DNA from 4 places in the Solibacillus isronensis genome. Region 4 is predicted to be linked to each of the others. Evidence: riboswitches for the same ligand, from Rfam matches in the RefSeq annotation. Region 4 holds a riboswitch; each other region holds the start of a gene.
What was found. A riboswitch is a leader RNA that binds a small molecule or an ion and turns the genes downstream of it on or off. The one in region 4 is predicted to bind S-adenosylmethionine.

Region 1 (2,204 bases), on a different contig from region 4:
GATTATTAAAGGATTCGAAGCACATCGAGAGCAATTTGAAAAAGCTGCGAATAAGAAGTTTATTTCTTTCCGCTCAGGTTTATCGGCATTGATCGATCGCTTAGAGGAACAGCTGCCGGAAGTTGAATTCATGAAAAATACAGTAACAAAGCAAATCCGTAAAAAAGAAGAGCAATATGAAGTCGTGCTGGAAGAAGAAATAATTTTATCGGATGTTGTTGTATTGGCTGTTCCAAATGAAACAGTACGTCATGTCATACAGGATGACTCACTGGAAGAACAGTTGAAAAAGTTCACGACGGCATCTGCTTTAACGATGTATTTGGGCTTTGATGTACCGGATGATATTTTACCGGCAGATGGTACAGGCTTTATCGTTTCGCATAATAGTGATTTAGTTTGCAATGCGTCAACATGGACGAGCCGTAAATGGAAACATACATCGGCGGAAGGTAATTTACTTGTTCGCCTGTTTTATAAAAATATTAATCCGCGTTATGAAGAGTTGGTTGCTATGTCTGATGAAGAACTTACGAAAGTTGCACTGGAAGATATACGTGTTAGCTTAGGTGTTGAAGCGGAGCCGACAGTCGTCAATGTAACAAAGTGGGTTGACCAAATGCCCCGCTATGATTTGGCGCATAATGAAGCATTATCGGAAGTTATACAGCAGCTGGCAAATGATTACCCGAATGTTCTATTAGCGGGATGTGCCTATTTCGGAGTAGGAATCGGTGCCTGTATTTTAAATGGAAAAAAAACAGCTGAACAAATTATTAGTCGAATTATGTAAAGAAATACTTCATTCGGCTAAAGGGTATTGACGGAAGTATTAGATAACGTTATGATTCATTTAATTATTTTAAAAATTCATATTATTTTCTTATCAAGAGAAGTAGAGGGACTGGCCCGATGAAACTTCAGCAACCAACGTTAAGTCAGGTGCTAAATCCAGTGGCAAATGCCAGAAGATGAGAAGGGATTAAGTTGATAACTATTATGCCTTCTTTTATTTAATGAAAGAAGGCTTTTTTGTATCGTTAATATACTGAAAATACTGTAAATGATGGAGTGAAGGCAATGGGTTTACTTGAAGAATTACAAACACGGGTTTTAACAGCAGACGGGGCAATCGGAACACTTCTTTATTCATATGGATTGGATTATTGTCATGAAGAGATGAATATTGCACGTCCTGATATTATAGAAAAAATTCATAGTGAATATATTGCGGCGGGTGCAGATATTATTCAGACAAATACATACGGAGCCAACCGAATTAAGCTTGCACGTTATGGCTATGAAAATCGTGTTAAGGAGTTTAATGAAGCTGCGTTAAAAATTGCAAAGCGTGCTGCTTCCCTGGATGGACAATATGTGCTGGCGACAATCGGTGGTATTCGTGGAATCCGAAAAAGTGATGCGACATTAGACGAAATTTTAACTGCGTTCCAAGAACAAGCGGAAGTATTACTAGCTGGTGAACCAGATGGATTCTTACTGGAAACGTATTACGATTTTGAAGAATTATCGCATTGTGTCCATCTATTACGTTCTATGACTGATTTACCGATCATTGCCCAAGTGACAATGCAGGAGCCGGGTGTCCTTCAAAATTTAATGTCTTTAAATGAAGCACTTCAGGATTTAGAAAGACTAGGTGCAGATATTGTTGGGAGTAACTGCCGATTAGGTCCTTTCCATACGATTCAGGCATTTGAAGGAGTCAATTTACCGAATAAGGCCTTTCTATCGGCTTACCCAAATGCATCATTATTAGATATTGAAGATGGTCGTGTTGTCTATGAATCGGAAACCGACTATTTCGCACGTGCAGCCGTTGAACTTGTAAACCAAGGAGTCCGTTTAATTGGCGGGTGCTGCGGGACGACACCGAAGCATATTGCAGCCGTAAAAAAACGTTTGGCAAATATGCAACCAATCGAAACGAAGGAAGAAAAACACAGGTCTACACAATTCGTCCGTATTCCGGAGCCACGTAAACAAGAGCCGCTCCACGAAAAAGCAAAACGTGAACGCTCTGTTATTGTTGAGCTGGATACACCGCGTCACCTGGAAATCGATGGGTTTGTCGAAGGGGCAAAACAGCTGGCAAAAGCGGGAGCCGATGTCATTATGATGGCTGATAACTCACTTGCTTCGCCGCGCATCAGCAATATCGCGATGGCCGCTATTTTAAAAGA
Region 2 (2,204 bases), on a different contig from region 4:
TGAAGAGGAACTTGAAGAAACAAGTTATTTTATTCAATACAGCCCGATCCATGAGCAGCCATTGGAGGGTGACCTGGAGGAATTTGCGGATTTGGAAGAGTTTCCGGAGCCTTTCCCGACAATCGAAACAGAAGAAATCGAAGCAATTGAAGAGAGCGTGCTGATTGATTTCATACAACAGCAACTTTCCGAACAACCGGTGGCGGAAGATGAAGTACCGCACTATATAACGAGTGTTGTTTCGACGGAATCGATCCAGATTAATGATATACCGGTCCTATGTTTTTTACTGTTTGATCAAAAGGAAAACAGGCATTTTGTGCGGGTATACAATACATTGACACGTGTATGGGATGAACGGCTGGAGACAATCTTATTTACTATAGAAAAAGAGCAGCTTTAGTATGCGTGAAATAATATTTTTGGAATTATTGCAAAATTACAAAGTACATGATACACTAATGACAATTTAATAGACTTATCAAGAGAAGCGGAGGGACTTGGCCCGATGATGCTTCAGCAACCTCTAGTTTAACTAGAAAGGTGCTACTTCCAGCAAGGTGTTGACCTTGGCAGATAAGAACGGGTAGAAGCCCCTCTCAATTCTGTTTTGCTGGAATGAGAGGGGCTTTTTTATTGTTCCGGAACGGTTCGTTTCGCTCGTAAAACAATGCATTGCCTGAATACCACAGATTATTAAAAGTTTATTGAAAAAGTTTATGAGGGGGAAAGTGGAATGCCGATTAATATTCCGAAACATTTACCGGCGGGTGAGCTGCTTAGAAAAGAGAAGATTTTCGTCATGGAGGAAGACCGTGCGAAAACACAACAAATTCGACCGTTAAATATTTTAGTGTTTAATTTAATGCCTGAAAAAGAGAAAACCGAACTGCAGTTGCTGCGCTTACTCGGTAATACACCATTACAGGTGGATGTGACATTTTTAAACACGGCTACATACGAATCAAAAAATGTTTCCAAATCGCATTTAGATACTTTTTACCGGACGTTCGACCAAGTGAAGCACCGTCGCTTTGATGGGCTCATTATTACAGGAGCGCCAGTAGAGAAAATGGATTTTGAAGATGTTGGCTACTGGAATGAGATTACGCATGTTATGGACTGGGCAGATGAACATGTCACTTCGATTATGTATATATGTTGGGGCGCCCAAGCTGCATTGTATCATCATTTTGGCATCGGAAAATTCGAATTGCCGAAGAAATGCTCCGGTGTTTATTCCCATGTGATTACGGATTTAACAGTAGATTTAGTGCGGGGATTCAGTGATGAGTATGTGGCACCTCATTCACGCCACACGTCGGTTTCAATTGATGAAGTGCGAGCACACCCTGACTTGCGACTATTAAGCTATTCGGATGATGCAGGCGTGTTTATCGTGCAATCGAAAAACAATAAACATATTATGATTACAGGGCATCTGGAATATGATGCAACGACCTTATCGGATGAGTATTTCCGCGATATTGAGAAAGATCCGGACAATACGGAAATTCCGATCAACTATTTCCCGAATAACGACCCGTTGCAGGCACCGAAAAATGTTTGGCGTGCCCATTCGCATCTGTTGTTCTACAACTGGCTGAACTACTACGTATACCAAGAAACGCCGTATGAATGGCATTACGTCGATGAAAATATTGAATATCATATTTAATGCTTATAAATGAAACGAACCAGCAAGAGATGGACTCCTGCTGGTTCGTTTTATTTAATTGCGACCCAGGCACGTTCGCGTTCAATCTGCAAACTAATTTCCCGCCCGAAGAAATCGCTTAATAATTCGTCTGTTAAAACAACTTCGCGTGCATTGGCTTCGACATTTTTTCCGTCTTTCATTAAAAGTACATGGCTAAAACAAGGAAGTATTTCTTCTACATGATGCGTCACGTAAATTAGGGTAGGGCCGTTTTCTGCTTGTGCAATCTGTTCTATTGTTTGCAGCAAGTTTTCCCGTTCGATTAAGTCCAGACCGCCACATGGCTCATCCAATATTAAAATTTCCGGATCCGCCATAATGGCCCTTGCTATTTGAACACGCTGCCGTTCACCTTGAGACAAATGCTCGAATGATTTATTTGCTAAATGGTCACAGTGAAAATGCTTCATAATAGAAACCGCATGGTCAATTTCTTCTTCCGTCACATCATTGAAAAGGCGAAGGGCACCGAATTTTCCGCTGA
Region 3 (2,204 bases), on a different contig from region 4:
TCAGCTGATAAAGTAGTTTTTCCTGTACCAGATAAACCGAAGAATAATGCTACATCGCCTTCTTCTCCAACGTTTGCAGAACAGTGCATTGGGAAGATACCTTGTTCAGGTAATAAGTAGTTCATAATACCGAAGATTGACTTCTTCATTTCACCTGCGTACTCAGTTCCGCCGATTAAGATGATTTTCTTTTCGATAGATGTTATAATAAATGTTTCCGATCCAGTACCGTCTACTTCCGGATCTGCTTTGAAGTTTGGCGCAGATACGATTGTAAACTCGGCAACGTGTTTAGCCAATTCGTCTGCTGTTGGGCGGATGAATAATTGATGACAGAATAGATTATGCCAAGCATATTCGTTAATTACTTTAATAGATAATTGAGACTCTTTGTCTGCACCAGCAAAACCGTTGAATACATATAACTCGTCACGTTCTTTTAAGTAATTTATAACTTTTACATAAAGTTTATCAAATACTTCTGCAGAGATCGGACGGTTTACTTTACCCCAATCGATTTTGTCATTTGAAATTTCTTCTTCTACTATATATTTATCTTTAGGAGAGCGGCCAGTATATTTGCCTGTTTCAGCACGTAATGCGCCTTCAACAGTTAGCGATGCTTCTCCGCGTGATGTAGCTTTTTCAATTAATTGTGGAACAGATAATTGAGTTTTGATGTTTTCCCCGTTTAAAAGTTCTTTCAGCTCGTTAGCAATTTCTACCGAATTCATCTATTAAATACCATCCTTTTTTATAGTATTCCCTTATAGAGGGGAGTTGATTCCTAATTCAAAAATAGTATAACACATTAAGTGAAATAATCTATACTAATTGCAAATTATTTTTTCGTAAATTTTAGCAGATCGAAAAAAGTCAAAATTTGTTGACAGTACTTGAATTTTTGCGTAAGATGTTTAATTGAACGGATACTCTTATCCCGAGCTGGTGGAGGGGCAGGCCCTATGAAACCCGGCAACCTGCGTATATTTTATACGTGTTGGTGCCAACCTGATGCAAGGGCAAAATTTCCCTTGAACGATAAGAGTGAAAGGTAACGAAACGTAATATCCTTTCCTCACGTGTGATGAACACGGCTATGAGAGAAAGGATTTTTTTTATTTTGTTTTACAATTTCGTACTGAACGAAAATTATATAGTTACAGCCTTTCAGACCCTCGTGTTAAAGCAAATATAGCTTGACGTTAAAAAGGCAGCTACGCATCAGCGTAATTCCTGCAATATAACGGACATGGGTAATGAGTACCGTATCAATAAAAAACAATTGCCAAAGTGATTTAGGAGGAAATGACATGACAAATCGTCGACTGTTTACATCAGAAAGTGTAACGGAAGGACATCCGGACAAAATTTGTGACCAAATTTCGGATGCCATTTTAGACGCTATTTTAGCTGCAGATCCAAATGCACGTGTAGCTTGTGAAACTACGGTAACAACAGGCTTAGTATTAGTATCTGGTGAAATTACAACTTCTACTTATGTAGATATGAAAGGAATTATCCGCGATACAGTAGCAGAAATCGGCTATACACGCGGTAAGTATGGCTTTGATGCTGAAAATCTTGCAGTACTAGTAGCAGTAGGAGAGCAATCACCTGACATTGCACAAGGTGTTGACCAGGCATTGGAAGCACGTGAAGGTTCAATGACTGAAGATGAACTTGAAGCAATCGGTGCAGGCGACCAAGGTTTAATGTTTGGTTATGCATGTAACGAAACACCGGAACTTATGCCTATGCCTATTTCTTTAGCTCACAAATTAGCGCGTCGTTTAACAGAAGTGCGTAAATCAGGCGAATTGGAATATTTACGTCCGGATGGTAAAACACAAGTAACAATCGAATATGATGAAAACAATGAACCTGTTCGTGTAGATACAATCGTTATTTCAACACAGCACGATGAAGAAGCAACATTGGAACAAATCCAAACAGACATTAAAGAACACGTTATTAAACCGGTAGTTCCTGCTCATTTATTGGATGAAGCTACAAAGTACTTCATCAACCCAACAGGTCGCTTCGTAATCGGCGGACCTAAAGGAGATGCAGGTCTTACAGGACGTAAAATTATTGTTGATACTTACGGCGGTTATGCACGTCACGGTGGCGGAGCATTCTCTGGTAAGGATGCAACAAAAGTTGACCGCTCTGCAGCGTATGCAGCACGCTATGTTGCCAAA
Region 4 (2,204 bases):
AGCGTCTCGTACTTATCAACGTCATAACCATTTTCATGCAATACCGCAGCTACCGGTAAACGCGGTTTTGTTTCATTGCGTTTTGTCGGTGTACCGATTGTCATCGCAAATAACGGGAAAACGTATTCCGGTAAATTGAACAGCGCGCTGATTTCCTTAGGATTTGTACGGGCACCACCGATATAGCAAATGCCGTAACCCATTGATTCAGCTGCAATAACGAAGTTTTGAGCAAATAATGCAACATCTGCTACTCCTACAAGCACGTTTTCAGCCGTGTCAGCAGAAATATCAACCCCATGTTTTTGACCGGCTACTTGCAAACGTTTGAAATCTACGCAAAACAAGAAAGAGGCGCCCGCTGTTTTGAACTGGAATTCATTTTTAGACAGTTCACCAAGCTTCGTTTTCTTTTCTTCATCCGTTACCCAAATGACACTGTAGGCCTGTACAAAATGCGAACTTGCCGCCATTTGTGCTGTTTCGATTAAATCGATGACAGTTTCTTTAGAAATTTCCTCACCTGTATATTTACGAACAGATGTATGACTGCGTAATAATTCTTTTGTATTCACGTGAACATCTCCTTTTTATGTAATAAAAAACTTAAATATATAACCTTCAAGCTTATTTTAGTCAATATTTTACTTGAAGTCGATTATTAACGTCTGTTCAATTCATAGAGAAGGAATTTTTGCATATCGTTAAATACAGATAAGAGTAATCTGAATAGAAATCTGAAAATTTTAATTTTTTGTGTTGACATATCGGATTAGTATGTTTTATACTGAGACTCAACGATGGAACACAAATCACATAACTCTTATCAAGAGCGGCGGAGGGAATAGGCCCTGAGATGCCCGGCAACCAGTAAGTGATGAACTGACTAAGGTGCTAATTCCTACAAAATGGACAATCATTTTGAAAGATAAGAGGAGGCAAACTTGCTCATGCGCAACCCTCTTCTTAACTGAAGAGGGTTTTTTTCATTTAAAAAATCCTCCTCAAAAAACACCGATTTCACCATCGATTAAATTTTTGGGGGTAATAAAATGACAAATTTAAGACCAGAAACTTTATTATTACACGGGGGACAAAAGCCAGACCCGGTAACAGGTGCAATTGCAGTTCCCGTTTACCGCACAACAGCCTATGCATTTAATGACACAGCTCATGCGCAACGTCTATTTGCATTACAGGAAACAGGCAATATTTATTCTCGTATTATGAACCCGACAGTCGGGGCATTTGAAGAACGGGTTGCTTTATTAGAAGGGGGTACAGCTGCAGTAGGGCTTTCATCTGGCGCAGCAGCAGTAGCATTTTCGATTTTAAACGTTGCCGGTGCAGGGGATGAAATTGTTGCGGCAGGTTCACTTTACGGCGGGACTTACAATTTATTCGCCACTACATTGCCTCGCTACGGCATTACAGTAAAATTTGTGGATGAATCAGATCCTGCAAACTTCCAGGCGGCAATTACGGATAAAACGAAAGCAATCTTCGCTGAAATTATCGGAAATCCAAGCTTGAAAGTACTGGATATTGAAGCGGTAGCAAACATCGCTCATGACAATGGTCTTCCTTTATTAATCGACAGCACATTTGCTTCCCCATACGGAAGTAATCCGATTGAATTCGGTGCGGATGTTGTTATCCATTCTGCAACAAAATGGATTGGTGGTCATGGAACGACAATCGGCGGGATTGTCGTTGATGCAGGGAAGTTCGACTGGACACAAGGAAGACATCCAGGATTTACAGAACCGGATACTTCTTACCATGGTCTACGCTACGGGATTGACACAGCAGGCGCTGCATTTGCGACAAAGCTTCGTGTTCAACTATTGCGTGATTTTGGTCCAACATTATCTGCTGACGCAGCATTTAACTTCCTGCAAGGACTTGAAACGCTTCATTTGCGTATTGTCCGTCACAATGAAAATACACAAAAAGTTGCCGAGTATTTAAGAGACCACCCATTTGTGGAATACGTAAATTACAACGGCTTTGAAGATTTTGAGACACATGATTTGGCGAAAAAGTACTTGAAAAACGGCTTTGGATCTATCATTACGTTCGGCATTAAAGGTGGACGCGAAGCCGGTCGCCAAGTAATCGATAACGTAGAATTGTTTTCACACGTAGCAAACGTTGGGGATGCCCGTTCATTGATTATCCACCCTGCGAGCACAACGCACCAA

Region 1: another riboswitch for S-adenosylmethionine. It lies ahead of M3166_RS18540 (bifunctional homocysteine S-methyltransferase/methylenetetrahydrofolate reductase); the one in region 4 lies ahead of M3166_RS14465 (O-acetylhomoserine aminocarboxypropyltransferase/cysteine synthase family protein).
Region 2: another riboswitch for S-adenosylmethionine. It lies ahead of metA (homoserine O-acetyltransferase MetA); the one in region 4 lies ahead of M3166_RS14465 (O-acetylhomoserine aminocarboxypropyltransferase/cysteine synthase family protein).
Region 3: another riboswitch for S-adenosylmethionine. It lies ahead of metK (methionine adenosyltransferase); the one in region 4 lies ahead of M3166_RS14465 (O-acetylhomoserine aminocarboxypropyltransferase/cysteine synthase family protein).

The regions. Positions count from the first base shown of each region.
Region 1 covers NZ_JAMBOC010000010.1:18,052-20,255, forward strand. The annotation lists gene hemG (protoporphyrinogen oxidase) at 1-793, shown strand, start outside; SAM riboswitch class I at 881-978, shown strand; gene M3166_RS18540 (bifunctional homocysteine S-methyltransferase/methylenetetrahydrofolate reductase) at 1,081-2,204, shown strand, end outside.
Region 2 covers NZ_JAMBOC010000001.1:1,018,202-1,020,405, reverse strand. The annotation lists gene M3166_RS05200 (nucleoside-diphosphate sugar epimerase) at 1-403, shown strand, start outside; SAM riboswitch class I at 476-583, shown strand; gene metA (homoserine O-acetyltransferase MetA) at 737-1,678, shown strand; gene M3166_RS05190 (ABC transporter ATP-binding protein) at 1,729-2,204, opposite strand, start outside.
Region 3 covers NZ_JAMBOC010000001.1:14,367-16,570, forward strand. The annotation lists gene pckA (phosphoenolpyruvate carboxykinase (ATP)) at 1-734, opposite strand, end outside; SAM riboswitch class I at 933-1,048, shown strand; gene metK (methionine adenosyltransferase) at 1,314-2,204, shown strand, end outside.
Region 4 covers NZ_JAMBOC010000003.1:139,016-141,219, forward strand. The annotation lists gene nfsA (oxygen-insensitive NADPH nitroreductase) at 1-575, opposite strand, end outside; SAM riboswitch class I at 821-935, shown strand; gene M3166_RS14465 (O-acetylhomoserine aminocarboxypropyltransferase/cysteine synthase family protein) at 1,053-2,204, shown strand, end outside.